Regions from separate parts of the Geodermatophilus sp. FMUSA9-8 genome, predicted to be linked through region 1. Evidence: predicted binding sites of a transcription regulator. Region 1 holds the regulator's gene; the other holds the start of a gene.
What was found. Region 1 encodes LexA, which represses DNA repair genes until DNA is damaged. Its sites were predicted from a motif close to TCGAACANNTGTTCGA; they were not measured.

Region 1 (14,331 bases):
AGGCGCTGCCCGGCGCGGTGTGGGTCTCCGCGCGCACCGGCGAGGGCATCGAGAAGCTCCGCGAGATCGTGTCGGCGCGGCTGCCGCACCCCGACGTCGAGGTCGAGGTGCTGGTGCCCTACGACCGGGGCGACCTGGTGGCCCGGGTGCACCGCGACGGCGAGGTGCTCAGCGAGCTGCACGAGGCGGCCGGCACCCGGCTGACCGCCCGCGTCGACGGGGGCCTGGCCGCGGCGCTCGAGCGGTTCGCCGTCCCCGTCGCCTGACCGCTCCTCCCGCGTCCCCTCCCGGCGTCCGCCCGGGTGTCCGGCCCCCGCCGGTCACCCGGGCGGCTCGCCGTCCCCCGTTCGGGAGGTCACGGGCGGGTCACGGGCCGGTACCGTGACGACGTGACCAGCGGCCGTGTCATGAGCGGCGCCGTGCGGGGCGGGACGCCGGCCGACGGCGACGCGTCCGTGCCGCCGCCCGCCGTGCGCGCGGGCCGGCCGCCGTGGTGGCTGCTGCTGGTCGCGTTCGCCGTGACGGTCGCGGTCACCGCCGACCTGCTCAGCCGCGGCGTCCTCGAGCGGCTGGACCTGCAGGTCTCGGAGGTCGTGAGCAGTTGGGACCTGCGGGACTCGCCGGCCTACTGGCCGGTCTGGGTGGTCACCCAGGTCGGCGGCCGCGGCACCATCCTCATCGTCTTCGCCGGGCTGGTGGCCTGGCTGTGCGTGCGCGGGCGCACCCTGCTGCCCCTGGTCCGGGTGCTCACCGCGCTGGTCCTGCTCACCGTCGTGGTCTACGCCTTCAAGTTCGGCACCGGCCGGACCGCCCCCGCCTACCCGGGGTCCTTCTTCCACCGCGACGGCGCCAGCTACCCCTCCGGGCACGTGGCCAACGCCGTGCTCATGTGGGGCGTCGCGCGCTGGCAGGCCGCCGAGTACGCCCTGCCCCCGCGCGTGCAGACGCTGCTGTGGTGGCTCGCCGTCGTCGGCCCGGTCGCCACCGGGATCGCGATGGTGTCGCTGGACTTCCACTGGGTCACCGACGCGGTCGTCGGCGCGGCCGTCGGGCTGCTCCTGCTGGGCGTGGTGCACGCACTCGACGCATCCGTCCTGTCACGCTGGGCGAGTGCCCGAGCCGGCCGTCCTCCCGCCTAGCGCGACCGCGCGCGCGGGACGGGCATCGGCCGCTGTCCTCGCGCCGGCCCTCGCGCTCGCCCTGCTGCCCGCGCTGCTCGCGGCTCCGGCCCGCGCGGAGGAGACGGCCGCGCCGTCGGTGCGCTGTCAGGTGACCGATCCGCGGCTGGCCGAGCTGTCCGGGCTCGTCGACGTCGGCGAGCGGATGCTGGCCATCCCCGACGGCGGGGACCAGGTGAGCGTCGCCGTCCTCGACGGCGGGTGCCAGGTCGTCGACGTGACCACCGCGCCGCTGGACCCCTACGACCCCGAGGACCTCGGCGTCGGCGCCGACGGCACCGTGTGGCTCGCCGACACCGGCGACAACAACGCCACCCGGGCGACCGTCGCGCTCATCGCGCTGCGCCCCGACGGCGGCACGGCGCTGTACCGGCTCACCTACCCCGACGGGCCGCACGACGCCGAGGCGCTGCTCGTGGCCCCCGACGGGACGCCGTACATCGTGACCAAGGAGGTGCTGGGCGCGAGCCACGTCTACCGCCCCGCGGCGCCGCTGGTCGACGGCGGCACGGTCGCGCTGGCCGACGTCGGGACGGTGACCTTCACCCTGACCGGCACGCCGGGCGGGCCGGTCGGCCGCGCGGGACAGCTGCTGGTGACCGGTGGCGCGGTGGCGCGCGACGGCAGCCGCATCGCGCTGCGCACCTACACCGACGCCTACGTCTGGCCGCTCGCCGGCTCCGACGTCCCGGCCGCGCTCGCCGGCGAGCCGGTGCGGGTGGCGCTCCCCGACGCGCCGCAGGGGGAGGCGGTGTCCTTCACCGCCGACGGCGGCGCGCTGCTGGTGGCGGGAGAGGGCCTGCCCGGGGACGTCACGCTCGTGCCCGTCCCCGCGGGGACGGCGGCACCCGCGACGCCCGCGTCGACCGCTGCCGGGCCGTCGGGCCTGCTCGACGGCGGCGACGACGGCACGCCCCCGCTGGCCGCGGGGCTGCTCGCCGCCACGGTGGCCACCCTGCTCGTGTGGCTCGCCGGGCGGCTGCGCCGGCGGCGCTCGGCCGGCCAGCCGCCCGCCGCCTGACGCGACCGCCCGCGGGTCGTCCCGGACCCGCCCGGGGTCCGGCGCGCGGGCCGGACCCCGGGAGCTGTCGTCAGACCCGGCGCAGGACGGTGACCACCCGGCCGAGGATGGTCGCCTCGTCGCCCGGGATGGGCTCGTACGCCGGGTTGTGCGGCAGCAGCCACACGTGCCCGTCGCGCCGCTTGTAGGTCTTCACCGTGGCCTCGCCGTCGAGCATCGCGGCCACGATCTCGCCGTTCTCCGCGGTCGGCTGCTGGCGCACGACGACCCAGTCGCCGTCGCAGATGGCCGCGTCGACCATCGAGTCACCGGCGACCTTGAGCATGAACAGCGTGCCGTCGCCGACGAGCTCGCGCGGCAGCGGGAAGACGTCCTCGACCGCCTGCTCGGCCAGCACCGGGCCACCGGCGGCGATCCGGCCGACCAGCGGGACGTAGGTGGGGGCGGCCGTGCCGTCGGCGGCCGGGGCGGCCGGCGCCGACTCGGCGGCGGTGTCGCCGGGCAGCCGGACGTCCAGCGCGCGGGGGCGGTTCGGATCGCGCCGCAGCCAGCCCTTCTTCTGCAGCACCGACAGCTGGTGGGCGACCGACGACGCCGACGACAGGCCGACCGCCTCGCCGATCTCCCGGACCGAGGGCGGGTAGCCGCGGCGCTCGATCGAGTCGCGGATGACCTCGAGGACCCGGCGCTGGCGCTGGGTGAGCCCGTCGCCGGCCTCGGCCCGGTCGGGGAAGGTGCGCACCGCGGCGGTGCCCGTGGCGGTGGCGGCGCCCCCGGCGTCCGCTCCCCGCCGGGCGGCCGGGCGGCGGGAGGCCGTGGTGCCTCGCGCCGTCTCGCCGTCCGTGCGCCGGCCGGTCCCGCTCGTGCCCGCCACGTCTCCTCCTCGCCGGCCGCGTGCCGCGACCTGGTCTCCTGCCCGGGTGCCGTGCCGCCCGGGCGGCCGCCCGGCTCCCGGGTGGACCGGGAGGGAGCGGACGGACGTCCCGCGGGGGACACCGGACGGACGGGGTGCTGGTCGGACCGTAGCGCCTCGGGGCCGCCACTTCAAACGTGTGTTCGAAACACCCGCGGTGTCGTGTCGACCTCGTCGGGGGCATGCGGTAGACATCGCACAGACGTTCGAATCGAACGCGTGTTCGAGGGCGGTCGACGAGGAGGAGCGGGTCATGGGCGGCGTGCGGCAGGCAGTGCTCGAGTTCGACGCGGCGGTGCGGGTGCCGTGGCGGCCGCTCCTCGACGAGCGGGCACCGGCGCCCGCGGCCCGCCGGACGCCGCCGCGCCGGCCCGCCGGCGCCGTGGGGGAGGCGGGCGCGCTGCCGGGCTCCGGTCCGCGCGTGGCCGGTCACCTGCGCCCGGTGCCCGACCGGCCGGCCGCCGCGGCGCCGCGGGCCACGGGTCCCTCCGCCGGTCCGGCCGCCGAGGCGCCGCGCACCCGGCGCGACCCGGCGCGGCCCGGCGGCCGCCCGTTGCGCGCCGAGCCCGCGCGGGGGTCCGGCCGCCGTCCGGCCGCGCCCGCCCCGGTGCCGGTCCGGCTGACCGGCCGCGGGCGGCGGCTCGTCGCTGTCCTCGTGCTCGCCGCCGGGGTGGGCGGCGCGGTGCTGGGCCGGGAGGTCCTCGCGCCCGACGAGGGGCTGCAGCTGGCCGCCGGCAGCAGCGTCGTGGTGGGGGAGGGCGACACCGTGTGGTCGATCGCCGCGGAGGTCGCCCGCGACGACCAGGACGTGCGCGCCGTCGTCGACGCGATCGAGGCGCTCAACGACCTCGAGGGCTCCGTCGTCGAGGTCGGCCAGGTGCTCCGGCTGCCCTGAGCCGGGTCCCGGGTGCTGAGGCCGCTGTCGCTGCGGTGTCGGTGTCGCTGCGGTGTCGGTGTCGGAGTCGGTGTCGGTGTCGGTGCGGAGGTCGGAGAAGTGACGAGAAGCGCGGCGCGAGTTCGTCAACGATCGGCCCCCGGTCGGTCACCCGCCGAGGTCGGATCGGCACCTACGGTCAGGAGCGTGTCAGCAGCCGTGAACAGCAGGGCCGCGGTGTCCTTCGGGTCCCCGCAGGACGTCGAGGTGCTCGTCGAGGGCGCCTGGGTGCCGGGCGCGATGCTCGGCTGGCGGCACGACGCGACGGGCGCGTGCGAGGCCTGGGTACGACTGCGGGCCGACGTGCCCGGGGTCGTCGAGGGCGCCGGCACGTGGGTCGGCCTGGTCGACGTGCGGCTGCCCGAGCGCCACCTCGCGCTCGCCCCCGCTCCCGCCCCGGAGCCCGTCCTCGACCAGGGGTCCGGCGCGCCGGCCGGCGGGCGCCGCGCGTCCCGTGCGTCGCGCCGGTCCCGGCGGCACGGCGGCGACGTCACCGCCGAGCAGCCCGCCGTCGGCGCCGCCGGCGCCGGCCGCCACCGCGCGCCGGCCGAGGCCGTCCCCGGCCGGCACCGCGCGCTCACGACGGAGATGCCGGCGGTCGTCGTGGACGCCGCCGCCACCCCTGCCGAGCCCCTCGCCGCGGCTCTGGCCGCGATCCCGGTCGCGGCCCCCGCCACGGCGGCCCCGGTCGGTGACGCGACCGTCGTCGCCCCCGCGGTGCGCCTGCCCGCGCCCGAGCCCGACCTGCTCACCCGCCCCATCCGGCTCGGCGACCTCGCGCCGAACCCCCGCGGCGGCCGCCCGGCGGTCCCCACCGCCTGAGGCGCTCCTCCCGCCGGGATGTCCCGCGGGGGCCGGTCCGGCCGGCTTCCGCGTCCCTCACGCGTGCCCGGAGGCAGTGCCCGGAGCAGCGCCCGGAGGCAGTGCCCCGGCCGTCGCGTGTACGCCACCTCCCGGTGTCGCGCGCGCCGACACGCGCGGCGCCGCGGCGTGTCGTGTGACGGGTGGGAGAACTGCTCGCGCCTGGTCACCAGTGGGTCACGGTCCCATCGCGCGGGAAGAGACACGCCCGGCGTCGTCTTGCAGATGTAGTGGAGGGCGGCCTACTGTCCCCCTACATCTAGTAGTTGCACCGATGGAAGTCCTCCACAGCTCGTCCTCAGGTCTTCCCCGGCGTCTCCACCGGATGTCCCCAGAGGGGTCCACAGCCCGACCGTCCGCGGAGGAGGTGAACCGCAGTGCGCTGCCCGTTCTGCCACAACGCCGACAGCCGGGTGATCGACTCGCGCGAGGCCGACGAGGGGGCCACCACCCGCCGCCGCCGCTCGTGCCCGGCCTGCGGTCGCCGCTTCACCACCGTGGAGGAGGCGGTGCTCGCCGTGGTCAAGCGCAGCGGCGTCAGCGAGCCCTTCAACCGCTCCAAGGTCGTCGCCGGCGTGCGCCGCGCCTGCCAGGGCCGGCCGGTCGACGAGGACCAGCTCCAGCAGCTGGCCCAGCAGGTGGAGGACACCATCCGCGCCAGCGGCGTGGCCGAGGTCCCGAGCAACGAGGTGGGGCTGGCCATCCTGCAGCCGCTGCGCGAGCTCGACGAGGTCGCCTACCTGCGCTTCGCGAGCGTGTACCGCGCCTTCACCTCGGTCGAGGACTTCGAGAAGGAGATCACCGAGCTGCGGGAGCGCCACCACCGCGGCGGCACCCCGCCCCTGCCCGGCCTGCAGCTCGAGCCCCCGGTGCCCCGCCGCCGGGGCAGCGGGCGCAGCGCGCCGGCGGGCACCTGACCATCCCCGAGCACCACCCGCCGGCAGCGCCGCCGACGGCCCCCGCAGGACAGCCAGAACCGTCAGCACCACCCGCTAGAACAGGGGCGGCTCTCTTCCCCAGCCGCCCGCACCGATCACCAAGGGAGAGCTCGTGACCGAGACCGAGGACCGCGTGGCAGGCCGTACGCGTCGCGCCGCCGCCAAGGCGCCGACCCGGGGGAAGGGCCTGAAGATCAAGCGCGTCTTCACCACCGCCGGTGTGCACCCGTACGACGAGGTGACCTGGGAGCGCCGCGACGTCGTCATGACCAACTGGCGCGACGGCTCGATCAACTTCGAGCAGCGCGGCGTGGAGTTCCCCGCCGAGTGGAGCATCAACGCCACCAACATCGTCACGACGAAGTACTTCCGCGGCGCGGTCGGCACCCCGCAGCGGGAGACGAGCCTGCGCCAGCTGATCGACCGCGTGGTGCTCACCTACGGTGCGGCCGGTCGCGAGCACGGCTACTTCGCCACCGAGGGCGACGCCGAGGTCTTCGAGCACGAGCTGACCTGGATGCTCATGCACCAGTACTTCAGCTTCAACAGCCCCGTGTGGTTCAACGTCGGCACGAGCGCCCCGCAGCAGGTCAGCGCCTGCTTCATCCTCGCCGTCGACGACGAGATGGACTCGATCCTGAACTGGTACCGCGAGGAGGGCCTGATCTTCAAGGGCGGCTCCGGTGCCGGCCTGAACCTCTCCCGCATCCGCTCCTCCAAGGAGCTGCTGTCCTCCGGCGGCACCGCCTCCGGGCCGGTCTCCTTCATGCGCGGCGCCGATGCCTCCGCCGGCACCATCAAGTCCGGTGGGGCCACCCGTCGCGCCGCGAAGATGGTCGTCCTCGACATCGACCACCCCGACATCGAGGAGTTCATCGAGACCAAGGCGCGCGAGGAGGACAAGATCCGCGCGCTGCGCGACGCCGGCTACGACATGGACCTCGGTGGCAAGGACATCACCAGCGTCCAGTACCAGAACGCGAACAACAGCGTCCGCGTCTCCGACGAGTTCATGCGCGCGGTCGAGGAGGGCGACCCGTTCGGCCTGCGCGCCCGGCTCGACGGCTCGGTGATCGAGACCGTCGACGCCAAGGAGCTGTTCCGCAAGGTCACCCAGGCCGCGTGGGAGTGCGCCGACCCCGGCATCCAGTACGACGACACGATCAACGACTGGCACACCAACCCCGAGACGGGCCGGATCAACGCGTCCAACCCCTGCTCGGAGTACATGAGCCTCGACAACAGCTCGTGCAACCTGGCGTCCCTGAACCTCATGAAGTTCCTCAAGGACGACGGGACCTTCGATTCGCGGACCTTCGTCAAGGCCGTCGAGCTGGTCATCACGGCGATGGACATCTCCATCTGCTTCGCCGACTTCCCGACCGAGCCGATCGGCGAGACCACCCGCGCCTACCGCCAGCTGGGCATCGGCTACGCCAACCTCGGCGCCCTGCTCATGGCCACCGGCCACGCCTACGACTCGCGGGGCGGCCAGACGCTGGCGGCGGCGATCACCTCGCTGATGACCGGCACCGCCTACCGGCGCTCGGCCGAGCTGGCCGGCATCGTCGGCGCCTACGAGGGCTTCGCCCGCAACGCCGACGCCCACGCCCGGGTCATGCGCAAGCACGCCGCGGCCAACGACGCGATCCGCCCGGTCGGTGCCGACGACGCCGACGTGCTGCGCGTCGCCACCGCCCAGTGGCAGGAGTGCCTGGAGATCGGCGCGGACAACGGCTGGCGCAACGCCCAGGCCTCCGTGCTGGCCCCCACCGGCACGATCGGCTTCATGATGGACTGCGACACGACCGGCATCGAGCCGGACTTCTCGCTGGTCAAGTACAAGAAGCTGGTCGGCGGCGGCTCCATGCAGATCGTCAACCAGACCGTCCCGCGGGCCCTCAAGAGCCTGGGCTACCAGGACGAGCAGGTCGAGGCGATCGTCGAGTACATCTCCGAGCACGGCCACGTCGTCGACGCGCCGAGCCTGCGCCCGGAGCACTACGAGGTCTTCGACTGCGCCATGGGCGAGCGGGCCATCTCCCCGATGGGCCACGTCCGGATGATGGCCGCGGTGCAGCCGTTCATCTCCGGCGCCATCAGCAAGACGGTCAACATGCCGGAGACGGCGACCGTCGAGGACGTCGAGAACATCTACTTCCAGGGCTGGAAGCTCGGCCTCAAGGCGCTGGCGATCTACCGCGACAACTGCAAGGTCGGCCAGCCGCTGTCCGACGCCAAGGCCAAGAAGACGGAGACCGTGGCCGAGGTCGAGGCGGCCCCGGTGGCCACCACGTCGCACCCGGTGCGCCGCCGGCTGCCCAAGAAGCGCCAGAGCATGACGACGTCGTTCAGCGTCGCCGGCGCCGAGGGCTACATGACGGCCGGGATGTACGAGGACGGCAGCCTCGGCGAGGTGTTCCTCAAGCTGGGCAAGCAGGGCTCGACCCTGGCCGGTGTCATGGACGCCTTCTCGATCGGCATCTCGATCGCGCTGCAGCACGGTGTGCCGCTGGAGACCTACATCCAGAAGTTCACCAACATGCGCTTCGAGCCGGCCGGCATGACCGACGACCCGGACATCCGGATCGCCCAGTCGGTGATGGACTACATCTTCCGTCGCCTGGCGCTGGACCACCTGCCGGTCGACACCCGCGCCACCCTCGGCATCTTCAGCGCCGAGGAGCGCGCCGCGCAGGTGGCCGGGAACTACGGCTCGGCCTCCACCGCGGAGGTCGTCGAGGAGGAGGTCGACGTCGAGGCGCTGCGCGGCTCGGTGCCGACCGAGGCCGGCACCACGAGCGTGGCCAAGGAGAAGGTCACCCCCGAGGGCCCGAAGTCGATCAAGGAGGCCCACTCCTCGGCCGAGCTCCTCGAGCTGGTCACCGGCACCGCCACCGACGCGCCGCTGTGCATGACCTGCGGCACGAAGATGCGCCCGGCGGGCAGCTGCTACGTCTGCGAGGGCTGCGGCTCCACCAGCGGCTGCAGCTGACCGACGGCTGATCCACGACCGGTGCCCCGGTCCCGCACTCGCGGGGCCGGGGCACCGGTCGTTCCGCGCTCGGCACAAGAGATGCGCGGGAAGCGCAATAGGCCAATCTCCCGGCGCATTTCCCGACCATTCCCGCTGTACTGCGGTCGTCCGGTCCCGGCGACGCAGGAGGCACCATGTCCCACCCGACCATGCGAGAGACCGGCGGCGCCCGGTCGCTGCAGGACGCCGTCTCCGACCAGCTGCTGAGCGAGCGCATCCTCGTCCTCGGCAGCGCGGTCGACGACGACGTCGCCAACCAGCTGTGCGCGCGGATGCTGCTGCCCGCCGCCGACGACCCCCACCGCGACGTGCACCTCTACGTCAACTCACCGGGCGGCTCCGTGGATGCCGGGCTGGCCGTCTACGACACCATGCGGTTCATCGGCTGCGACGTGGCCACGTACGCGTTCGGGATGGCGGCGTCGATGGGGCAGTTCCTGCTGACCGCGGGCACGCCGGGCAAGCGGCACGGGCTGCCGCACACCCGGATCCTGGTGCACCAGCCCTCCGCCGGCGTCGGTGGCACCCAGTCCGACATCGCCATCCAGGCCGACGTGCTGCGCCGCCTCAAGCGCCAGGTGAACGAGCTGCAGGCCCTGCACACCGGCCAGGACGTCGAGCGCATCGAGCGCGACTCCGACCGCGACCGCTGGTTCACCCCGGAGGAGGCGCGCGCCTACGGCCTGGTCGACCACGTGGTCTCCTCCGCGGCCGCGCTGCCGGCCGCGCGCACCTGAGGCGGGGACGGGTCGGGCGGGCGGGCTCGGCGGGGAGGCACAGCGGGGAGGGGCGCGAGCGAGGTCACAGCGCCGACGCGGCGGATCGGGTGACGAATCGGTTCCGGTATGCCGATGACCCGTGCGGCCACCGCGCAGCGCCGGCGGATCCGCTCGGCGACGAGGGACCGCGGCCCGGAGGAGCGCCGTCTCCCGGCGGGTGGCCGGCCTCGCCCGCACCACCCGAACGGATCCCGCTCCGCCATGCCCGCCGCCCTCGGCCTCGTCGCGACCCTCCTCAGCATCTCCGTCATCTGGCCCCAGGTCTGGCTGTCCTGCCGGCACGGCCGTACCGCCGGCCTCTCGCCCTCGGCCGCCTGGCTCGCCGCCCCGCTCAACCTGTCCTGGCTCGTCGTCGGGCTCCTGATCGCCGACCCCGCCCAGGTGGTCACCAACACCGTCGTCGGGGCGGGCAACACCGCGGTGCTGGCCGCCCTCCTCCTCGCCCGGCCGGACCTGCGCACCCGCCGCGCGCTGCTGCGCACCGCCCCGGGCGCCGCGGGCCTGACCGCGGTGACGGCCGGCTGCACCGGCGCCGTCCTGCTCCTCGGGGTCGCGCCGTCCGGGGCCGCGGACGTCCTCGCGGCGGCCGCCGCCGTCGTCGGCGCGGCCGCCGCGCTGCCGCAGCCGCTGGCGCTGCTGCGCGACCGCAGCCAGGACCTGTCCGGCATGTCGCCGGTGCGGTGGTGGCTCGGCGCCGGCTCGTGCGCCGCGTGGGCCGGGTACGGCGCCGTCGCGGACCAGTCGCTGATGGCGCTGTCGGCCGCGGTCGGGCTCGCCTGCGCGCTGGTCACCCTCACCGTGGTGTCCGGCCGCCGCCCGCTCGCCCCGGTTGTCGCGCTGGCCGCCCGCCGGCCGCGTCCCCGCCTGGCCGCCGCGGCCTGACGGCACGCCCCGGCGGCGTGCCAGGGTGGAGCACGTGCGCGTCCTGGTCACCGGCAGCTCGGGCCACCTCGGCGAGGCGCTGGTGCGCGTGCTGCGGCAGGCCGGCGATGACGTCGTGGGCCTGGACCTGCTGCCCGCGCCGACCACCGACGTCCTCGCCTCGGTGGGCGACCGCGCGGCGGTCCGGTCCGCGGTCCGCGGCGCCGACGCACTCGTGCACACCGCCACGCTGCACAAGCCGCACGTCGGCACGCACAGCCGGCAGGAGTTCGTCGACACCAACGTCACCGGCACGCTGACCGTGCTGGAGGAGGCCGCGGCCGCCGGTGTCGGGCGGGCGTTGGTCACCAGCACGACCAGCGCCTTCGGACGCGCGCTCACCCCGGCGCCGGGGGAGCCCGCGGCCTGGGTGGACGAGGCGGTCCCGCCGCGGGTGCGCAACGTCTACGGCGCCACGAAGGTCGCCGCCGAGGACCTCGCCGAGCTCGTCGCCCGCGACACCGGCCTGCCCGTCGTCGTGCTGCGCACCTCGCGGTTCTTCCCGGAGGGCGACGACAGCGACGACGTCCGCACCGCGTACGCCGACGACAACGTCAAGGTCAACGAGCTGCTGTACCGCCGGGTCGACCTCGCCGACGTCGTCTCGGCGCACCGCGCCGCGCTCGACCGCGCGCCCGCCCTCGGCTTCGGCCGGTACGTCGTCAGCGCCACCACACCGTTCGGCCGCGGCGACCTCGCGCGGCTGCGCACCGACGCGCCGGCCGTCGTCGCCCGGCTGTTCCCCGACGCCCCGGAGCTGTACGCGCGGCTCGGCTGGCGGCTGTTCCCCTCGATCGACCGGGTGTACGTCAACGACGCCGCCCGCGCCGACCTCGGGTGGACCCCGGGGTGGGACTTCCGCGCGGCCCTCGACGCGCTCGCCGCCGGCCGCCCGCCGCGCAGCGCGCTCGCCCGCAGCGTCGGCGCCAAGGGCTACCACCCGACGTCGACCGGCCCCTACACCGTGCGAGGGTGAGCGCATGAGCGTGCGGATGCGGGCGGTCGCGGCGTACCTGCGGCTGACGGCCAAGCCGCGGATGGCCACCGCCGAGGCGGCCCGCCGCCGGATGGCCGACCCGGGCCCGACCGCCGCGGCGCCCGCGGCGCTGCGCCGTCGCCACGAGGTGGACACCCGCGACGTCGAGGGCTTCCCCGTGGCCACCGTGACCCCGCGCGGCGGCGCGACGCGGACCGTCCTGTACCTGCACGGCGGCGCGTACGTCGCCGGTGCGGCGCCGCAGCACTGGACGCTGGCCGGGCGGCTGGCCGACGCCGGCGCGCGGGTGGTGGTCCCGGACTACGGGCTCGCGCCCCGGCACACGTACCGGGAGGCGTACCGGCTGCTCGACGCCCTGTACCCGGACCTCGGCGACGACGTCGTGCTGGCCGGCGACTCGGCCGGAGGCGGGCTGGCGCTCGGCTTCGCGCAGACCCTCCTCGGCGCCGACCGACCGCAGCCCCGCCAGGTCGCGCTGATCGCCCCGTGGCTCGACCTCGCGCTGGCCGACCCCGCGGTCGCGGTGGCCGAGGCCCGCGACCCGTGGCTGTCCAGCGCGGGCCTGCGCGAGGCCGGGCGCGCGTGGGCCGGCGGCGACGACCCGGCCTACCCGCGGCTCAGCCCGCTGCACGGCCCGCTCGCCGGCCTCCCGCCGGTGCGCGTCTGGGTGGGCACCCGCGACCTGCTGTACCCCGACGTCCTGCGGCTGCGGGACCGGGCGGCGGCCGAGGGCACGCGGGTGGAGGTCACCGCCGTCCGGCGTGCGGTGCACGTCTACCCGCTGACGCCGACGCCGGAGGGCCGCGCCGGCACCCGCGCGTTCGTGGCCGCGGTCACCGGCTAGGAGCGGTCGAGCACCGCCAGGTCGTCCTCGTGCAGCCCGGCGACGACGACCGTGCCGTCGCGCTCGGCGACCGCGGTGACGAAGCCGTACCCGGCGTCGGGAGCGCGCAGGTCGTGCACGCGGCGCCCGTCGGCCGGGTCGAAGGCCATCACCCAGGCGATCGGCGTCGCCCTCGGCCGCACGCGCTCCGGCACGTTCCACAGCGCCAGCCGGAGCACCCCCGGCAGCGGCAGTAGCCGGTCGAGCAGCGCGTTGCGCGGCGCGGCGATCGCCACCCAGAGCAGGCCGTCGCTGCCGAGCGAGGCGTTGTCCGGGAAGCCGGGCAGGTTCTCCACGAGCGGCTCGGTGGTCCCCGCCCGCGGGCCGGTGAGCCAGTGCCGCAGCACCCGGTAGCGGCTGGTCTCGGCGAGCAGCAGGTGCGAGCCGTCGGCCGCGCGGACCAGGCCGTTGGCGAAGCCGAGCCCGGACAGGACCGTCGTCACCGTGCCGTCGGGGTCGCGCCGCAGCAACCGGCCGGTGGCCGAGTGCTCGAACACGTCGCCGAGGTGGTGCTCGACGTCCCAGCGGCTGGTCGACGTCGTGAACCAGGCCGTGCCGTCGGGCGCGGCGACGACGTTGCTGGCGAAGGTCACCGGCTCGCCGTCGACCTCGCCCACGAGCACGTCGACCGCGCCGTCGGGCCCGACGCGCAGCAGCCCGCGGTCGTGGTCGCACACCAGCACGGCGCCGTCGGGGAGCGGTTCCACGCCGAGCGGCCGCCCGCCGGTGCGGCCGACCACCGTGCGCTCCCCGGTGCGCACGTCGACGCGGACGACGCTGCCGTCGCGCAGCCCCGTGACGGCCAGCCCGGCGTCGTCGAGGACGACGTCCTCGGGGCCGTGCCCGCCGGGGTCGAGCCGGCGGGAGATCCGCAGCGGGGCGGTGGGGCCGGGGTCGGCGAACGGCGGCGGGGTCCACCGGCGCGGGCGGATCCGGCGGCGGGTGAGCAGCGGGCTGCCGACCTGGGCGGCCGCGCGGTCGGGGGTCAGCCGCTCCGCCCGCGCGATCACCCGGCGGCACCGCAACTCGAGCAGCCGGACGGCGACGCCGAAGGAGCGGAACGCCGGGTTCGTCGTCTGCCCGGCGCGGTAGCGGGCGTAGACCTGCTGGGCGATGACCGCGACGCGGAACAGGCCGAACACCTCGTACCAGGCCCACTCGGCGTTCGTGACGCGCTCGCCGGTGCGCGCGCAGTAGTGGGCGACGACCTGCTCGCGGGTCATCATCCCGGGCAGCGTCGTCGGCTGGCGGCTGAACCGGCGCATCAGCGGGCCGTCGTCGGCCTGGATCCAGTAGCCGAGCGCGCTCGCGAGGTCCATCAGCGGGTCGCCGACGGTGGCCAGCTCCCAGTCCAGCAGCCCGGCCGGACGGGTCGGGTCGGCGGGGTCGAGCACTACGTTGTCGAAGCGGAAGTCGTTGTGCACGAGGGTGTGCGGCCGGTCGGCGGGCTGGTGCGCCGCCAGCCACGCCGTCACCCGGGCGAAGCCGGGCACGTCGCGGGTGCGGGCCCGCGCGTACCGGCTCGTCCAGTTGTCGACCTGGCGGCGCACGTAACCGGGGCCGCGGTCGAGGGCGGCCAGCCCGGCGGCGTCGACGTCGACGCGGTGCAGGTCGACGAGCAGGTCGACGACGTTGCGGCAGAGCTCCGCGACCTGGTCCTGGGTCAGGTCGACGCCCGGCGGCAGGCTGCGGCGGGGGATCGGCCCCTCGATCCGCCGGACGACGGAGAACGGCGTGCCGATGACGGCGGTGTCCTCGCACAGCGCGACCGTCCGCGGCACCGCCGGCAGCACGCGGCCGAGCGCCTCCTGGACGCGGTACTCGCGGGCGACGTCGTGCGCGGTGCCGGTGTGCTGCCCGCGCGGCGGC
Region 2 (14,331 bases), on a different contig from region 1:
TCTGCGTGCTGCTGGTGGTGGCCGCGGTCGGCTGGCTGACCCTGGCCGCGCCGGTGCGCCCGCGGGTGGCGCAGGTGGCCTTCCTGCTCGTCGCGGGCTTCCTGCTGGTCACCAAGGTGTGGAGCCCGCAGTACTCGCTGTGGCTGCTGCCGCTCGCGGTGCTGGCCCGCCCGCGCTGGCGCTCGCTGCTGCTGTGGCAGGCCACCGAGGCGGTGCTGTGGGTGGTCCGGATGCTCTGGTACCTCGGCACCGACGACCGCGGCGTCGGCGTCGAGTGGTTCTTCCTCGGCGTGGTGGTGCGCGACGTCGCCGTCGTCGTGCTGATGGCGCTCGTGGTGCGGGACGTCTGGCGCCCCGACGCCGACGTCGTCCGCACCTCCTGGCCGGCCGTCGACGACCCCGCCGGCGGCCCGCTGGACGGCGCGGAGGACCGGGTGGTCCTGCGCCGCCGGAGGGGCACGCCGGTCGAGGCATAGGAAGCTATCCGCACGTCCTGCGCCCGCAGACGTGCGGATAGCTTCCTATGCCTTGCCCAGCGCCTCGCGGACCAGCGCGACCTCCTCGGCGTGCGAGGCGGCGTCGCCCGGGGTCTCCAGCACGACCGGGCAGTCGGCGGCGCGGGCGACCTCCAGCAGCAGCTGCAGCGGGATCTCGCCCGCGGCGAGCGGCGCGTGCCGGTCGCGGCCGGAGCCCTGGGGGGTCGCGGCTGTTGTTGAGGTGCACCAGGTCGATGCGGCCGGTGACCGCCCGGACGTCGTCGACGGCGGTGGCGAGGTCCCAGCCGGCCGCCCAGGCGTGGCAGGTGTCGAGGACGAAGCCCGCCCCGAACTCCCCGACGGCGTCCCACAGCCGGGACACGGCGCCGAGCTCGCGGGCCATCGCGTTGTCGCCGCCCGCGGTGTTCTCGATGAGCAGCGGCAGCGGGAAGCCCCCGTCCTCGGCCTGCCGGGCGAAGGTCTTGCGCCAGTTGTCGAACCCGGCGGCCGGGTCGTCCTTGGCCAGCACGTGCCCGCCGTGCACCACCATCCCGCGGGCGCCGATCGCCGCGGCCGCCCGCGCGTTCACGGCGAGGTTCTTCCGGCTCGGGATGCGGATGCGGTTGTTGGTCGAGGCGACGTTGAGCACGTAGGGCGCGTGCACGAAGACGGCGACGTCGGAGGCCAGCAGGTCCTCGGCGTCCGGGCGCGGCAGCGGCGCCTTCCAGCCCTGCGGGTCGCCCAGGAAGACCTGCACGCCGTCGGCGTCCATCTCCGCGGCGCGGGCGAGCGGGCCGCCGTCGTCGAGCTGGTTGTCCTCGGTCAGTCCGGGGCCGACGTGTACGCCGATCGGGTGTGCAGCCACCCCGGCGACAGTAGTTCGGCGCCGATCGGGCACCCACCCGTATCGCCGTGCGGGCGCCGTCGTTGGGACACCGGGAACGGCGGGCACCCGCCGGGACGACGTCGACGACGACGGGGCGGTGCGCGGATGGGGACCGGTACGGCGCGGGGCGGCAGGGTCCGGCGGGGGGCCCGGCGCGGGCTCGCCGCCCTGGTGCTCGCCGGGGTCGCGGTGCTGGGCGGCGCGGTCCTGCTCGCCCCCACCGCGAGCGCGGCGCCGTCGGCCACCGTCGAGATCCGCGACCTCACCCCGCCGCTGGTCTCGGTCGACCCGGGCGGCGAGGTCGCCTTCGTCAACCGGATCGAGCCGAGGACGGTGCAGGTCGGCGGGGGCGGGCTGCTGCCGTCGCTGGTCACCGCGCAGGTGTTCACCGACGTCACGCTGCAGACGCCGTCGGGCACCCACCCGCTGCCGAGGGACGCCGAGCACCGCGAGCGGTTCGACCGGACGTGCGTGTTCCCGCAGTGCGCGATCACCTACACCTACCGCGTCGTCGTGCCCGACACCTCCGTCGCCGGCTCGCTGCTGACCCGGGTGACGACGCAGGCGCTCGGCCGGCTGCCGCAGGACCAGCTGGTCGCGGTCGACGGGCGGCAGACGCAGGTGCAGATCGGCGTCCCGACGCCGTTCGTCGTCAACACGCTGCTGCCGCTGCCCGACCTGCCGTCGGTGGGCCTGCCGCAGCTGCCGGCGGTCGACGTGCCGCTGCCGCAGCCGCCCGTCCCCGGGACGCCGCAGCCCGAGCCGGCGCCGGAGGCCCCGGCCCCGGCACCCGCCGCCCCGGCCGCGGGAGGCGTCGACGGCGAGCCGTACGGCTACGACCTCGGCGGCGCCGCCGCGGCGATGGCACCGGTGGGCGACGCGGTCGCGGCGGCTCCCGGCCTCCCCGCGGCGTCCTCCGGAGGGGGCGCGGCCGGTGCACCCGGCGCGGGTGCCGGCGGCCTGCCGGGGAGCCACGACGGCGTCCCGGTGCCCGTGCCCGGCGACCTCCGCGGTCTCGACGGCACGGCGATCGACGAGGAGAGCAGCACCGTCACCGCCGGCGGGCCGCCTCCCGCCGTCGGGCTGCCGCTGCCGGCGCTGCTTGCCGTCGTCGCGCTGGCCGGCGCCACCGCCGCGCTCGTCCGCACGCACCTCGCCCTGCGCGCGCCCGGCGCCCGGCGCACCTGACCTGCGTGCCTGCGGCCGCCGTCCCCGGCCGGGGCCGGCGGCCGCGCTGGTACCCTCGACCTGCGCGTCCCGTGTGCCGTCCCGGCAGGCAGGGCGCGCGACGCGTGTACGACCCTCCTGCTGCAGACGTCCTGCAGCCGCCCAGACCAGAGGAGGTGGGGTTCTCCGTGCGTCACTACGAACTGATGGTCATCCTCGACCCCGACCTGGAGGAGCGCACCATCGCTCCCTCCCTCGACCGGTTCCTGACCGTCGTCACCAACTCCGGTGGCACCGTCAAGACCGACATCTGGGGCCGGCGCCGCCTGGCCTACGAGATCAAGAAGCACGTCGAGGGCATCTACGCCGTCGTCGACATCCAGGCCGAGCCCGCGGCGGTCGCCGAGCTCGACCGCCAGCTCAACCTCAACGAGTCGGTCCTGCGCACCAAGCTGATGCGGCCCGAGGTCCACTGAGCATGGCCGGCGAGACCGTCATCACCGTCATCGGCAACCTGACCTCCGACCCGGAGCTGCGGTTCACGCCGTCGGGTGCCGCGGTCGCCAACTTCACGGTCGCCTCGACGCCCCGCACCTTCGACCGGCAGTCGCAGGAGTGGAAGGACGGCGAGGCGCTGTTCCTCCGCTGCAACGTCTGGCGGCAGGCGGCCGAGAACGTGGCCGAGTCCCTCACCCGCGGCTCGCGGGTCATCGTCTCGGGGCGCCTCAAGCAGCGCTCGTTCGAGACGAAGGAGGGCGAGAAGCGCACCGTGATCGAGCTCGAGGTCGACGAGATCGGCCCCTCCCTCCGCTACGCCACCGCGAAGGTCACCCGTGCCGCCCGCGGTGAGGGTGGCGGCGGCGGTGGCGGCGGTTTCGGCGGCGGTGGTGGTGGCGGTTTCGGCGGCGGTGGCGGCGGGGCGAGCGACCCCTGGTCCACGCCGGCCGGCCCGTCCGACGAGCCGCCCTTCTGATCCCTCTCTACCCAGATCTAGCCGTACCTGGAGAACCCAGTGCCCAAGCCCCCCGTGCGCAAGCCCAAGAAGAAGGTCTGCCAGTTCTGCAAGGACAAGGCGACCTACATCGACTACAAGGACACGACCCTGCTGCGGAAGTTCATCTCCGACCGCGGCAAGATCCGTGCCCGCCGCGTGAGCGGCAACTGCAGCCAGCACCAGCGGGACGTCGCCACGGCCGTCAAGAACAGCCGTGAGATGGCCCTGCTGCCCTACACCTCGACGGCGCGCTGACCATGAGCACCCAGAAGCTGATCCTGACGCAGGAGGTCACCGGTCTCGGGTCCTCCGGTGACACGGTGGAGGTCAAGGGCGGCTACGCCCGCAACTACCTCCTCCCCCGCGGGCTGGCCATCGTCGCCTCCCGCGGTGCCGAGAAGCAGGTCGAGTCGCTGCGCCGGGCGCGTGCCGCCCGCGAGGTGCGGTCGCTCGAGGAGGCGCAGGCCGTGGCCGGCCGCCTCTCCGGCCTGACCGTCCGGGTGCCGGCCCGCGCCGGCGACGGTGGCCGCCTGTTCGGCCGCGTCACCACCGCCGACGTCGCCGCGGCCGTCACGGCCGCCGGTGGCCCGGAGCTGGACCGCCGCCGCATCGAGCTGCCGAGCAGCATCAAGACCACCGGCCAGCACACCGTCACCGTGCGGGTGCACCCGGAGGTCACCACCCAGCTGGCGATCGAGGTCGTCGCCGGCTGACGCACCGCAGCACCGCCCGGGGGGCGTCGGACACTCCGTCCGGCGCCCCCCGCGGCGTCCCCGGCCCCTGAGAGGGCGCTCAGGCCCCGGAGGGGGTCCCCAGGTCCTGGCGGCCCACCACCGAGAGCAGCTCCAGCTGGCCCACGGCGGCGCTGCCGGGCGGCGCGGTGAAGAACAGCAGTCGTTGCCGGCCGTCGTCGCTGACCAGGCGCTGGCAGTCGAGCTCCATCACGCCCAGGGTCGGGTGCACGATCCGCTTGCGGACGCTGCGCCGCACGGCGACGTCGCCGCTGGCCCACAGCGCCGCGAACTCGTCGCTGGCGGCGTGCAGGCGCTCCACCAGGTCCTCGGCCTCGTCGTCGCGCCCCCGGCGGGCGACGGCGGCGCGCAGGTCGGCCACGCTCTCCCGCGAGTGCCGCGGGTGGTCCTCGGCGGGGTAGAGGCCCCGCGCCGCGGGGTCGGTGAACCAGCGGTAGACGAAGCTCGCGGCGGGCCAGGTCCGCGGCCCGGCGTCGCCGAGCAGGGCCTCGGCCATGGGGTTCTGCGCGAGGGTCACGTCGAGGTCGGTGATGACCCGCGCCGGCGTCGTCCCCAGGCGGTCGAGCAGGGTGAGCATCGCCGGCTGCACGTGCCCGCTGCGGCCCGACGACGGCGGCGCGAGGCCGGCCAGGTGGAACAGGTGGTCGCGCTCGTCGCCGTCGAGCCGCAGCGCCCGGGCCAGCGCCGCGAGCACCTGCGGGGACGGGTGCGTGGCCTTCCCCTGCTCGAGCTCGGTGTAGTACTCGACCGAGGTGCCGGCCAGCCGCGCGACCTCGTCGCGGCGCAGGCCCGGCACCCGGCGGCGGGGGCCCTCGGGCAGGCCGACGTCGGCCGGGCGGACGCGGGCGCGCCGGGTGGACAGGTAGCTGCCGAGGTCCGCGGGGTCCACCGGGCCAGTCTCCCGTGCCGCGCGCGGGGCCGCCCGGGGGCTCGTACGACCCGGCGGGTGGGCTGCTGGGACCGGTGTTCCGGACGGGACGACACGACACGCCCGGACGTCGGATCGCCCGACTTCTTCGTGTCCACAGCCCGTGGGCGGAGCGCCCGCAGGTGACACCCGCAGGACCCGCGGATGGCCGGTCGGTGTCCCGCCCGTCTCCACATGTCGACTCGGGCTGTCCACCGACTTGTCCACAAGTTGTGCAGAACGCGGTGCACACGGGTGTTGGACGGACCGGCCGTCGGTTTCCTACCGTCCTCTGCGGCACCGGGTCCCGGCGGAGAACTGTCGGTGGCTCCCGGTAGCAACGTGCTCGGACGGACGTTCGGGCACGAGCGTCGCGCGTCCTGGTGCTCCCCCACCGGGCCCGGGCTCCCGCCCGGGCTGTGTCCGCGCGCGCCCACGAGCACAGGGAGGTACCAGGTGGCGGTCGCCGACGACTTCAGCCGGCCGCAGGCCACGGCGCCGGAGTACGACCGGCAGCCCCCGCAGGACGTCGCCGCCGAGCAGTCGGTGCTCGGCGGCATGCTGATGAGCAAGGACGCCATCGCCGACGTCGTCGAGCAGCTGACCGGCAACGACTTCTACCGGCCGGCCCACCAGGTGATCTACGACTGCATCCTGGACCTCTACGGCCGGGGTGAGCCGGCCGACGCGATCACCGTCGCCGCCGAGCTCAACCGCACCGACCAGCTGTCGAAGATGGGCGGCGCGGTCTACCTGCACACGCTCATCGCCTCCACGCCCACGGCGGCCAACGCCGGCTACTACGCGCAGATCGTGGCCGAGCAGGCCACGCTGCGGCGGCTGGTCGAGGCCGGCACCCGCGTGGTGCAGCTCGGCTACGGCGCGGCCGGCGGGCGGGGCGACGTCGACGACATCGTCGACCGCGCGCAGCAGGAGATCTACGAGGTCACCGAGAAGCGGATGAGCGAGGACTACTCGCGCCTCGAGGACGTCCTGCAGCCGACGATGGACGAGCTCGACGCCATCGCCTCCCGCGGCGGCACCGCCCGCGGCGTGCCCACCGGCATCCGCGACCTCGACGAGCTGACCAACGGCCTGCAGGCCGGGCAGATGGTCGTCATCGCCGCCCGTCCCGGTGTGGGCAAGTCGACCCTCGGGCTCGACATCGCCCGGTCGGCCACGGTGAAGCACCACATGCCCGCCGTCATCTTCTCGCTCGAGATGAGCAAGCACGAGATCACGATGCGGCTGCTGTCGGCCGAGGCGAAGGTGCCGCTGCACCACATGCGCGCGGGCACGCTGTCGGACGAGGACTGGTCGAAGCTCGCCCGCCGGATGGGTGAGGTGGCCGACGCCCCGCTCTACATCGACGACTCGCCGAACATGACGATGATGGAGATCCGGGCCAAGGCGCGGCGGCTCAAGCAGCGCCAGGACCTCAAGCTCGTGGTCATCGACTACCTCCAGCTCATGACGTCGGGCAAGCGCGTCGAGAGCCGTCAGCAGGAGGTCTCGGAGTTCTCCCGTGCCCTCAAGCTGCTGGCCAAGGAGATCGAGGTCCCGGTGATCGCGATGTCTCAGCTCAACCGTGGCTCGGAGCAGCGCCAGGACAAGAAGCCGATGCTGTCCGACCTCCGCGAGTCCGGCTCGATCGAGCAGGACGCCGACATGGTGATGATGATCCACCGCGAGGACATGTACGAGAAGGAGTCCCCGCGGGCCGGCGAGGCCGACATCATGCTGGTCAAGCACCGCAACGGCCCGACCGCGAACGTCACCGTCGCCTTCCAGGGCCACTACAGCCGCTTCGTGGACATGGCCAACTAGGCAGCCACACGGCCGCCCGGCCAGGCGCGCGCAGCGGCCCGGAGCACCCCGCTCCGGGCCGCTGCGGCGTCCTCGGGGCGGACGGCGACGGCCCGGTCGGCACCGGTGTTCCACGTGGAGCCGGACCGGCTGCAACACCCGCCAGTTGTGATACGGCTCACCGGAGGCTAGGAAGGACCGGTTCGTCCCTTCCATCTGGAGAAGCCTGTGCAGCAACGACGCTGGCACCGGGCGACCTCGTCGCTCCTCGGTGCGCTGGCCCTCACGACCACCCTCTCGGTCACCGCGACCCCCGCGCTGGCCGCCCCGCAGAAGGCCGAGCCCCTCTCGGTCTTCCCGTCGAACTCCCTGACCGTCCGCGACCCGGCCCAGCTGACCGGACGGCGGGTCGCCCTCCCGACGGCCGACTGCGGGGCCCCGGTCACCTGCGGCCTGGTGCAGTCGCTCAACCAGCTCGACGGCTTCGACCTGGACCCGCGGATCGCCGTGCGGTTCAGCTCGCCCGTCGACCCGGCGGCGACCGCCGCGCGCATCACCGTCCAGGAGGAGCACGGCGGGTGGCGTACCGGCGTCGACCGCGTCGTGTGGGACCCGGCCACCAACACGCTGTACGCCCACCCGGCCGAGCAGCTCGCGCCCGGCACGACGTACCGCCTGAAGGTGCAGGGCGGCCCGGACAACACGGCCACCCAGGACACCTTCACCACGCTGAGCGCGACCGACGGTCTGCTCGACATCCGCCGGCAGATCGAGAGCGGCGTGGCCCTCCGCGCCCAGGGGATCGTGCCGGGCCTGCGGATCGAGGGCGTCTTCCCGGCGGCCGGCACCACGGTCGCGCAGCTGCAGGACCGCGGCGCCGCCGACCAGACCGTCCCGGTGGTGCTCCCGCCCTACCCGGCCGGCAGCACGCTGGTCTTCGGCTCCTACGAGGCGCCGTCGTGGCTGCAGCCCGACGTCTCCATCCGGCAGACGCCCACCCGCGACGGCGGCCCGGCGCCGGTGGGCAAGGCCCGGCTGCCGATCGTCGCCGTCCTCCCGCCGGGCACGTCCCCGTCGGGAGGCTGGCCGACGGCGGTCTTCGGCCACGGCTTCACCGCCTCGACGACGAGCGTCTTCCTCGCCGCCGTCGGCAACGCCAACGCCGGCCTCGCCACGATCGGCACCAACGTCGTCGGCCACGGCTACGGGCCCGGCAGCGAGTGGGTCGTGACCAGCGGCGGCCAGACGACGCGGCTGCCGTCCTACGGCCGGGGCGTCGACCAGAACGGCGACGGCGTCATCGGCAACACCGAGGGCTCCTCGGCCACCGGGGCGATCGCCGCGGCGTCGTCGCGGGACGCGCTGCGGCAGACCGCCGCGGACGTCATGACGCTGGTGCGCTCGCTGGGCACCGACGTCGACCGCAACGGCACCGCCGACCTCTCCGGCAGCGGGGTGACCTACTTCGGCCAGAGCTTCGGGGGCATCTACGGGACGATGGTCACCGGCGCCGACCCGGCGATCGCCCGCTCGGTGCTCAACGTGCCCGGCGGCCCGATCACCGAGATCGCGCGGCTGTCGCCGTCGTTCCGGCCGCTGACCACCCAGGCGCTGCAGGCGGCCGGCCTGCTCAACAGCAGCGACCCGACCCGCGGCTTCTTCCAGGAGCAGATGCCGCTGCGCGGCGAGGGCCCGGTGACGCTGACCGTGCCGGGGGCGGCGGCGATCCAGGAGTACCTGGCGCGGGCCACCTGGCTGTCCCGGCCGGGCAGCCCGGAGACCTTCGCGCCGCTCATCGCGCCCGAGCGGGTCGTCGTCCAGGTGGCCTTCGGTGACCAGACGGTGCCCAACCCGACGTCGTACACGCTGGTCGACGCCGGGGACCTGTGGTCGCGGACCAGCCTCTACCGCAACGACAGGACGGCGAACGCGGCCAACAACCCGCACTCCTTCCTGCTGCAGCTGACCCTGCCGGCGGCGCTGCAGGGCCAGCGGCAGGTGGCGACGTTCCTGCGCACCGGGCAGGTCATCGACCCCGACGGCGGCGAGGCGGTGTGGGAGGTGCCGATCAGCGACCCGGCCCTCCTGCTGCCGCTGAACTACGCGGCACCGGCGCTGCGGCCCTGACCGGCCGCTGACCGCAGGGGGGCCCGGGACGACGGTGTCGTCCCGGGCCCCTCTGTCGTGCGCGGTGGATCAGGCAGCGGCGGCCATGGCGGCCTGCTCGCGGAGCAGCACGCGCCGGACGCGCGGCTTGCCCGTCGTCATCTTCCACAGCTTGCCGAGCTGGGTGGGCAGGTTGCGGGCGGTGGTGTTCTGCAGCCAGCCGTTCGGCAGCGACAGCCGGATGATCTTGTGCCAGGCCGACGCGACCTGCTGCGGCAGCGGCGCCGTGTGGTAGTTGAGGCCGTAGCGGTCGAACAGGTCACGGATCTTGGGCGCGATCTCGGCGTACCGGTTGCTCGGCAGATCCGGGAACAGGTGGTGCTCGATCTGGTGCGACAGGTTGCCGGTCAGGATGTGCATCGCCTTGGAGCCGGAGATGTTGGCCGAGCCGAGCATCTGGCGCAGGTACCACTCGCCGCGGGTCTCGCCGTCGATCGACTTCTTCTCGAAGGTCTCGACGCCCTCGGGGAAGTGCCCGCAGAGGATGACCGAGTTCGACCACAGGTTCCGCACGATGTTCGCGGTGAAGTTGGCGGCCAGGGTGGCGACGAAGTTCGGGCCCGACAGCAGCGGGTGGATGACGTAGTCCTTGCGCACCTGCCGGCCGATTTTGACCAGCACCTGCTTGGCCCGGCGGCGGAACTCCGGGTCGCCGGTCTGCTTCTTGGCGATCACCGCGCCGAGCTCGAGGTCGTAGGCGGCGATCCCGTACTCGAAGAAGCAGGCGTTGACGAAGCTCCACAGCGGCTGGCCGAGGTACATCGGCGTCCACGGCTGGTCCTCGTCGACGCGCATGATGCCGTAGCCGAGGTCGTTGTCCTTGCCGATCACGTTCGTGTACGTGTGGTGCAGCTCGTTGTGCGAGTGCTTCCACTGCTCGGCCGGGCTCGCCATGTCCCACTCCCACGTCGTGGAGTGGATCTTCGGGTCGCGCATCCAGTCCCACTGGCCGTGGAGGATGTTGTGCCCGATCTCCATGTTCTCGAGGATCTTGGCGATCGACAGGCCGATCGTCCCGGCGATCCAGGCCGGCGGGAAACCGGAGGCCAGCAGGACGGCGCGGCTGCCCAGCTCGATCTTGCGGTGCACGTCGATGACCTTGCGGATGTAGCGCGCGTCGGCCTCGCCGCGGCTGTCCATCACGCCCTGGCGGATCTCGTCGAGCTCCTTGCCGATGAGCTCGATGTCCTCGGGGGTGAGGTGCTCGATCGGGTTGTCGGCCTTCTTCTGCAGCACGGTCATGTCTATGCGGCTCCTCTGGCTCTCGGTGTCGCGTAGGGGGGTCGGTGGTCTGTGAGCCGGGTCCTGCTCAGTGGTCGATGTCGCAGGCGCCGGCGGCGGCGCTGATGCAGGTCTGGACGAGGACGCCGTCGCCCGGGGCGGCGGTGGTCACCTCGCCGGTGCGCAGGTCGCGGACGGCGCCCTCGCGCAGCGGGAGGACGCAGCCGTAGCAGATGCCCATGCGGCAGCCGCTGGGCATGAGGACGCCGGCCTCCTCGGCGGCGTCGAGGATCGGGGTGGCCCCGTCGGCCTCGAGCGACGTCCCGTTCCCCGTGAAGGTGACCGTGCCGCCCTCGCCGGCGACCAGCACCTTCGGGCGGAAACGCTCGGTGTAGAGCCGGTCGGAGAGGCCGGCGGCGGCCCAGTGCTCCTCCAGCGCCTCGAGCATGCCGACCGGCCCGCACGCCCAGGTGGCGCGCTCGGCGTGGTCGGGGACGAGCGCGGCGATCGCGGCGGCGTCGAGCATCCCGGCGGTGTCGGTGTGCTGCTCGACCAGCCGGATCCGGCCGTCGGCGGCCAGCTGCCGCAGCTCGGCGCCGAAGACGACGTCGTCGGCGGTGGGGGCGGAGTGCACGAGGACGACGTCGGAGAGCTCGGGGTGGTTGCGCAGGATGCCCATGACCGGGGTGATCCCGGAGCCGGCGGTGACGAACAGCGCCTTGGCCGGCAGCTGGGCGGGCAGGCAGAACTCGCCGGTGGCCTGGTCGAGCTGGACGACGGTGCCCGGCTCCGCGCGGCGGACGAGGTGGTTGCTGACCTTGCCGCCGGGGATGGCCTTGACCGTGACCGTGAAGCAGCCGTCGGTGCGGCCGAGGTCGGAGGTGATCGAGTACGCGCGCCACATGCGGACGCCGTCGACGTCGATGCCGATCCGCACGTACTGGCCGGGCCGGTGCGGCTGCCAGTCGGCGCCGGGCCGGATGACGACGGTGGCGGCGTCGCGCGTCTCGGGCAGGACCGCCTCGATGCGCCCGCGCAGGGCGGCGCCGGACCGCAGCGGGTCGATCAGGTCGAGGTAGTCGGCGGGCAGCAGGGGCGTGGTGACGAGCTCGGCGAGGCGCAGCGCGCGGTCGCGCAGCGCCCTGAGGGCCGGCCGGGCCGGGGAAGGGCGCGGAACGGTCGCGGTCATACATCCACTGTTCCCTGCGGGTCGCGCAATCACCTGTGCTCTCGACGTGAACGTGGACGCGGATACTGTTCCCGGCGAACAAGTGAGGTCACGAGGAGGTCACGTGACGGTCCAGCAGGAGACGTTCGCGGCGGACGTCGCGGCGGCCGTGATGGCCGAGCTGCCGGCGGTCGCCGAGCGGACGGTGGCGGCGATCGTCGTCGAGGTGCCGAGCTACGCCGAGGCGTTCCGCGGGCCCATGGGTCGCAAGATCGAGAACGCCGTGCAGCTCGCGCTCGCCGGGTTCCTCGAGCTGGCGACGTCGGCCGGGGGTGTCGACGCCAGCCGGCCGATCGACCCCGCCATCGAGGGCGCCTACTCGCTGGGCCGCGGGGAGGCGCGCACCGGCCGGTCGATGGACGCCCTGCTGGCCGCCTACCGGGTGGGCGCCCGCGTGGCGTGGCGGCACCTGAGCGCGACGGCGGTGGCGGCGGGCATGCCCGCGGGGTCGCTCGCCCGCTTCGCCGAGCTGGTGTTCGCCTACATCGACCGGCTGTCGGCGGCGAGCGCGTCCGGCCACGCCGACCACCTCGCCGCCAGCGGCCGGGTGCGGCGGCGCCACCTCGAGCGCCTCGCGGAGCTGCTCCTCACCGGCGCGCCCGCGTACGAGCTGACCGTCGCCGCCGAGCGCGCGGACTGGACGCCGCCGCGCACCCTCACCGCGGTGCTGGTGCCCGAGGCTGACGCCCGCGGTGCCCTCGGGGTGCTCGACGCACGCACGCTGCAGGCCGGCGAGGACGTGCCCGGCGCCGAGGCCTCCTCCGAGCGGGCGGTGCTGCTCGTCCCCGACGCCGAGGGCTTCGCGCGGGCGGCGCTGCTGTCCTCGCTGACCGGCCGGGGCGCCGTCGTCGGCCCGGCGCGGCCGTGGCAGGACACCCGCTCCTCCTACTCGCGGGCGCTCCGGGCGCTGCAGCTGGGCCTGCTCCCCGACGGCGAGGCGCCGGTGGACACCGAGGTCCGGCTGGCCGACCTGGTGCTGCGGGCCGACGGCGAGGCGCTGGCCGACCTGCGCGCGCAGGTGCTGGCGCCGCTCGACGAGCTCGGTCCCGGGCCGCGGGAGAAGCTCCTGGAGACGCTGCGCTCGTGGCTGCTGCACCACGGCCGCCGCGAGCAGGTGGCCGCCGAGCTGTTCGTGCACCCGCAGACGGTCCGCTACCGGATGGGCCAGCTCCGTGAGCTCTACGGCGCCCGCCTCGACGACCCCAAGACGGTGCTCGAGCTGACCCTCGCCCTCGGCGCCCGCTGACGCCCGGCTCCGGGCCGCCGTCCGGAGTCGAGCGCCCTGAACGCGACGAGGACGGACTGGCACCCTGACCGCGTGGGCGACGTCGAGGAGGCCGACCGGCTGCTGCGGTCGCTGGAGGGGCGGTCGGCCGACCAGGTGCGCGTCGGCGTCGGTGACGTCCAGGTGGTCCTCGACGACGGCTCGCTGCTGACGCTCGCGTGCCCGGTGGCGGTCGCCGGCCGGTCAGGCCCCCGGGTCGAGCCGACGACCCTCGACGGCGTCGCGCTCCTGCATCCCTGGCTGCGGACCACGGCCCGCGATGCGGGCGTCGACGTGACGGGCGCCCTGTCGTTCACCGTGGGGCCGACGAGGCTGCGGTGCGCGCCGGACCCCTCGTACGAGGCCTGGACCTACGACGGTCCGGGCGGGGCGAAGGTCGTCTGCATGCCCGGTGGCGGGCTGGCCATCTGGGGTGCCCGCCCGCGGCCCTGAGCGCGGCAGGTGCCGGCCGACGGGTCGCGGCGAACTGGCACGCCGCGCACAGGGTCCTGCCAGGCCGGGCCGCGAGTGTCGGACCCATCGCGGCACCGCCCCGGCGCCGCGGGCAGCGAGGAGGTCCGCCATGAACCGCACCCACGAGACCGTCGGCCGGCACGCCTGGGTCCGCCGTCCGCGCCCGTCCCTCCCGCCGGAGCTCACCGCCGACGTCGCCGTGGAGGTGGCCGCCGCCGCCCTCGCCGACCACCCCGGCGCGACCATCGAGTGGCTGGAGGTCGACGGCGACGGCCTGTTCGAGGCGCACCTGCGCGGCGCCGACGGGCAGACGCTCGTCGTCCACCTCGACGGCGACCTGCGGGTCGTCGGGTGGCTCGCCGAGGTCAGCTGACCGGGCTCACGAGGGGCGCAGCACCGCGACCAGGAAGTCCGAGTCCGCGGTGAACGCGTGCAGGTGCCAGCTCGACAGCAGCACGTCGGGCTCCAGGCCGGCGGCGCGGGCGTCGTCGAGGAAGGCGTCGAAGGCGTAGTCGCGCCCGGCACCGAAGCCGACCACCGCCCGGCCGCCGTCGGCGAGGTGGGCACGGAAGCGCCGCAGCACCTCCACCCGCGTCGAGGGCGCCAGGAAGGTCACCACGTTGCCGGCGCACACGACGACGTCGAAGCGGTCGGGCAGGTCGAGCTCCGCGAGGTCGCCGACCAGCCACCGCGCGCCCGGGTGGTCCTGCTCGGCGGCCGCGATCAGCACCGGGTCGACGTCGACGCCGACGACGTCGTGACCCACCGCGGCGAGGTGCCCGCCCACCCGGCCGGGCCCGCAGCCGGCGTCGAGCACCCGCGCGCCGCGGGGCAGCATCGCGTCGACCAGCCGGGCCTCCCCAACGATGTCCATCCCGCCGGCGGCGAGGTCGCGGAAGCGCTGCACGTAGGCGGCCGAGTGGCCGGGATCGGCCTGCGTCATCCGCACCCAGACGTTCTCGGTCACGCCGTCCACCCTCGCACGCCCGC

Region 2: the regulator LexA is predicted to act here: its motif matches at 5,529-5,544, upstream of dnaB (replicative DNA helicase).

What each region holds. Positions count from the first base shown of each region.
Region 1 is NZ_JBAGKE010000007.1:218,451-232,781, reverse strand. Features, by position in the region: gene hflX (GTPase HflX) at 1-266, shown strand, start outside; gene WA616_RS16170 (phosphatase PAP2 family protein) at 390-1,139, shown strand; gene WA616_RS16165 (hypothetical protein) at 1,111-2,199, shown strand; gene lexA (transcriptional repressor LexA) at 2,270-3,073, opposite strand; gene WA616_RS16155 (LysM peptidoglycan-binding domain-containing protein) at 3,366-4,007, shown strand; gene WA616_RS16150 (hypothetical protein) at 4,194-4,868, shown strand; gene nrdR (transcriptional regulator NrdR) at 5,285-5,824, shown strand; gene WA616_RS16140 (vitamin B12-dependent ribonucleotide reductase) at 5,958-8,840, shown strand; gene WA616_RS16135 (ClpP family protease) at 9,017-9,619, shown strand; gene WA616_RS16130 (SemiSWEET transporter) at 9,863-10,543, shown strand; gene WA616_RS16125 (NAD-dependent epimerase/dehydratase family protein) at 10,578-11,558, shown strand; gene WA616_RS16120 (alpha/beta hydrolase fold domain-containing protein) at 11,563-12,423, shown strand; gene WA616_RS16115 (phosphotransferase) at 12,420-14,331, opposite strand, start outside.
Region 2 is NZ_JBAGKE010000010.1:31,027-45,357, reverse strand. Features, by position in the region: gene WA616_RS19205 (glycosyltransferase family 87 protein) at 1-476, shown strand, start outside; gene WA616_RS19200 (deoxyribonuclease IV) at 481-1,341, opposite strand; gene WA616_RS19195 (hypothetical protein) at 1,534-2,550, shown strand; gene rpsF (30S ribosomal protein S6) at 2,718-3,005, shown strand; gene WA616_RS19185 (single-stranded DNA-binding protein) at 3,008-3,502, shown strand; gene rpsR (30S ribosomal protein S18) at 3,542-3,778, shown strand; gene rplI (50S ribosomal protein L9) at 3,781-4,236, shown strand; gene WA616_RS19170 (helix-turn-helix transcriptional regulator) at 4,316-5,164, opposite strand; gene dnaB (replicative DNA helicase) at 5,639-7,009, shown strand; gene WA616_RS19160 (Ig-like domain-containing protein) at 7,217-9,115, shown strand; gene WA616_RS19155 (fatty acid desaturase family protein) at 9,185-10,396, opposite strand; gene WA616_RS19150 (ferredoxin reductase) at 10,464-11,564, opposite strand; gene WA616_RS19145 (PucR family transcriptional regulator) at 11,668-12,849, shown strand; gene WA616_RS19140 (DUF6188 family protein) at 12,922-13,320, shown strand; gene WA616_RS19135 (hypothetical protein) at 13,451-13,714, shown strand; gene WA616_RS19130 (class I SAM-dependent methyltransferase) at 13,721-14,308, opposite strand.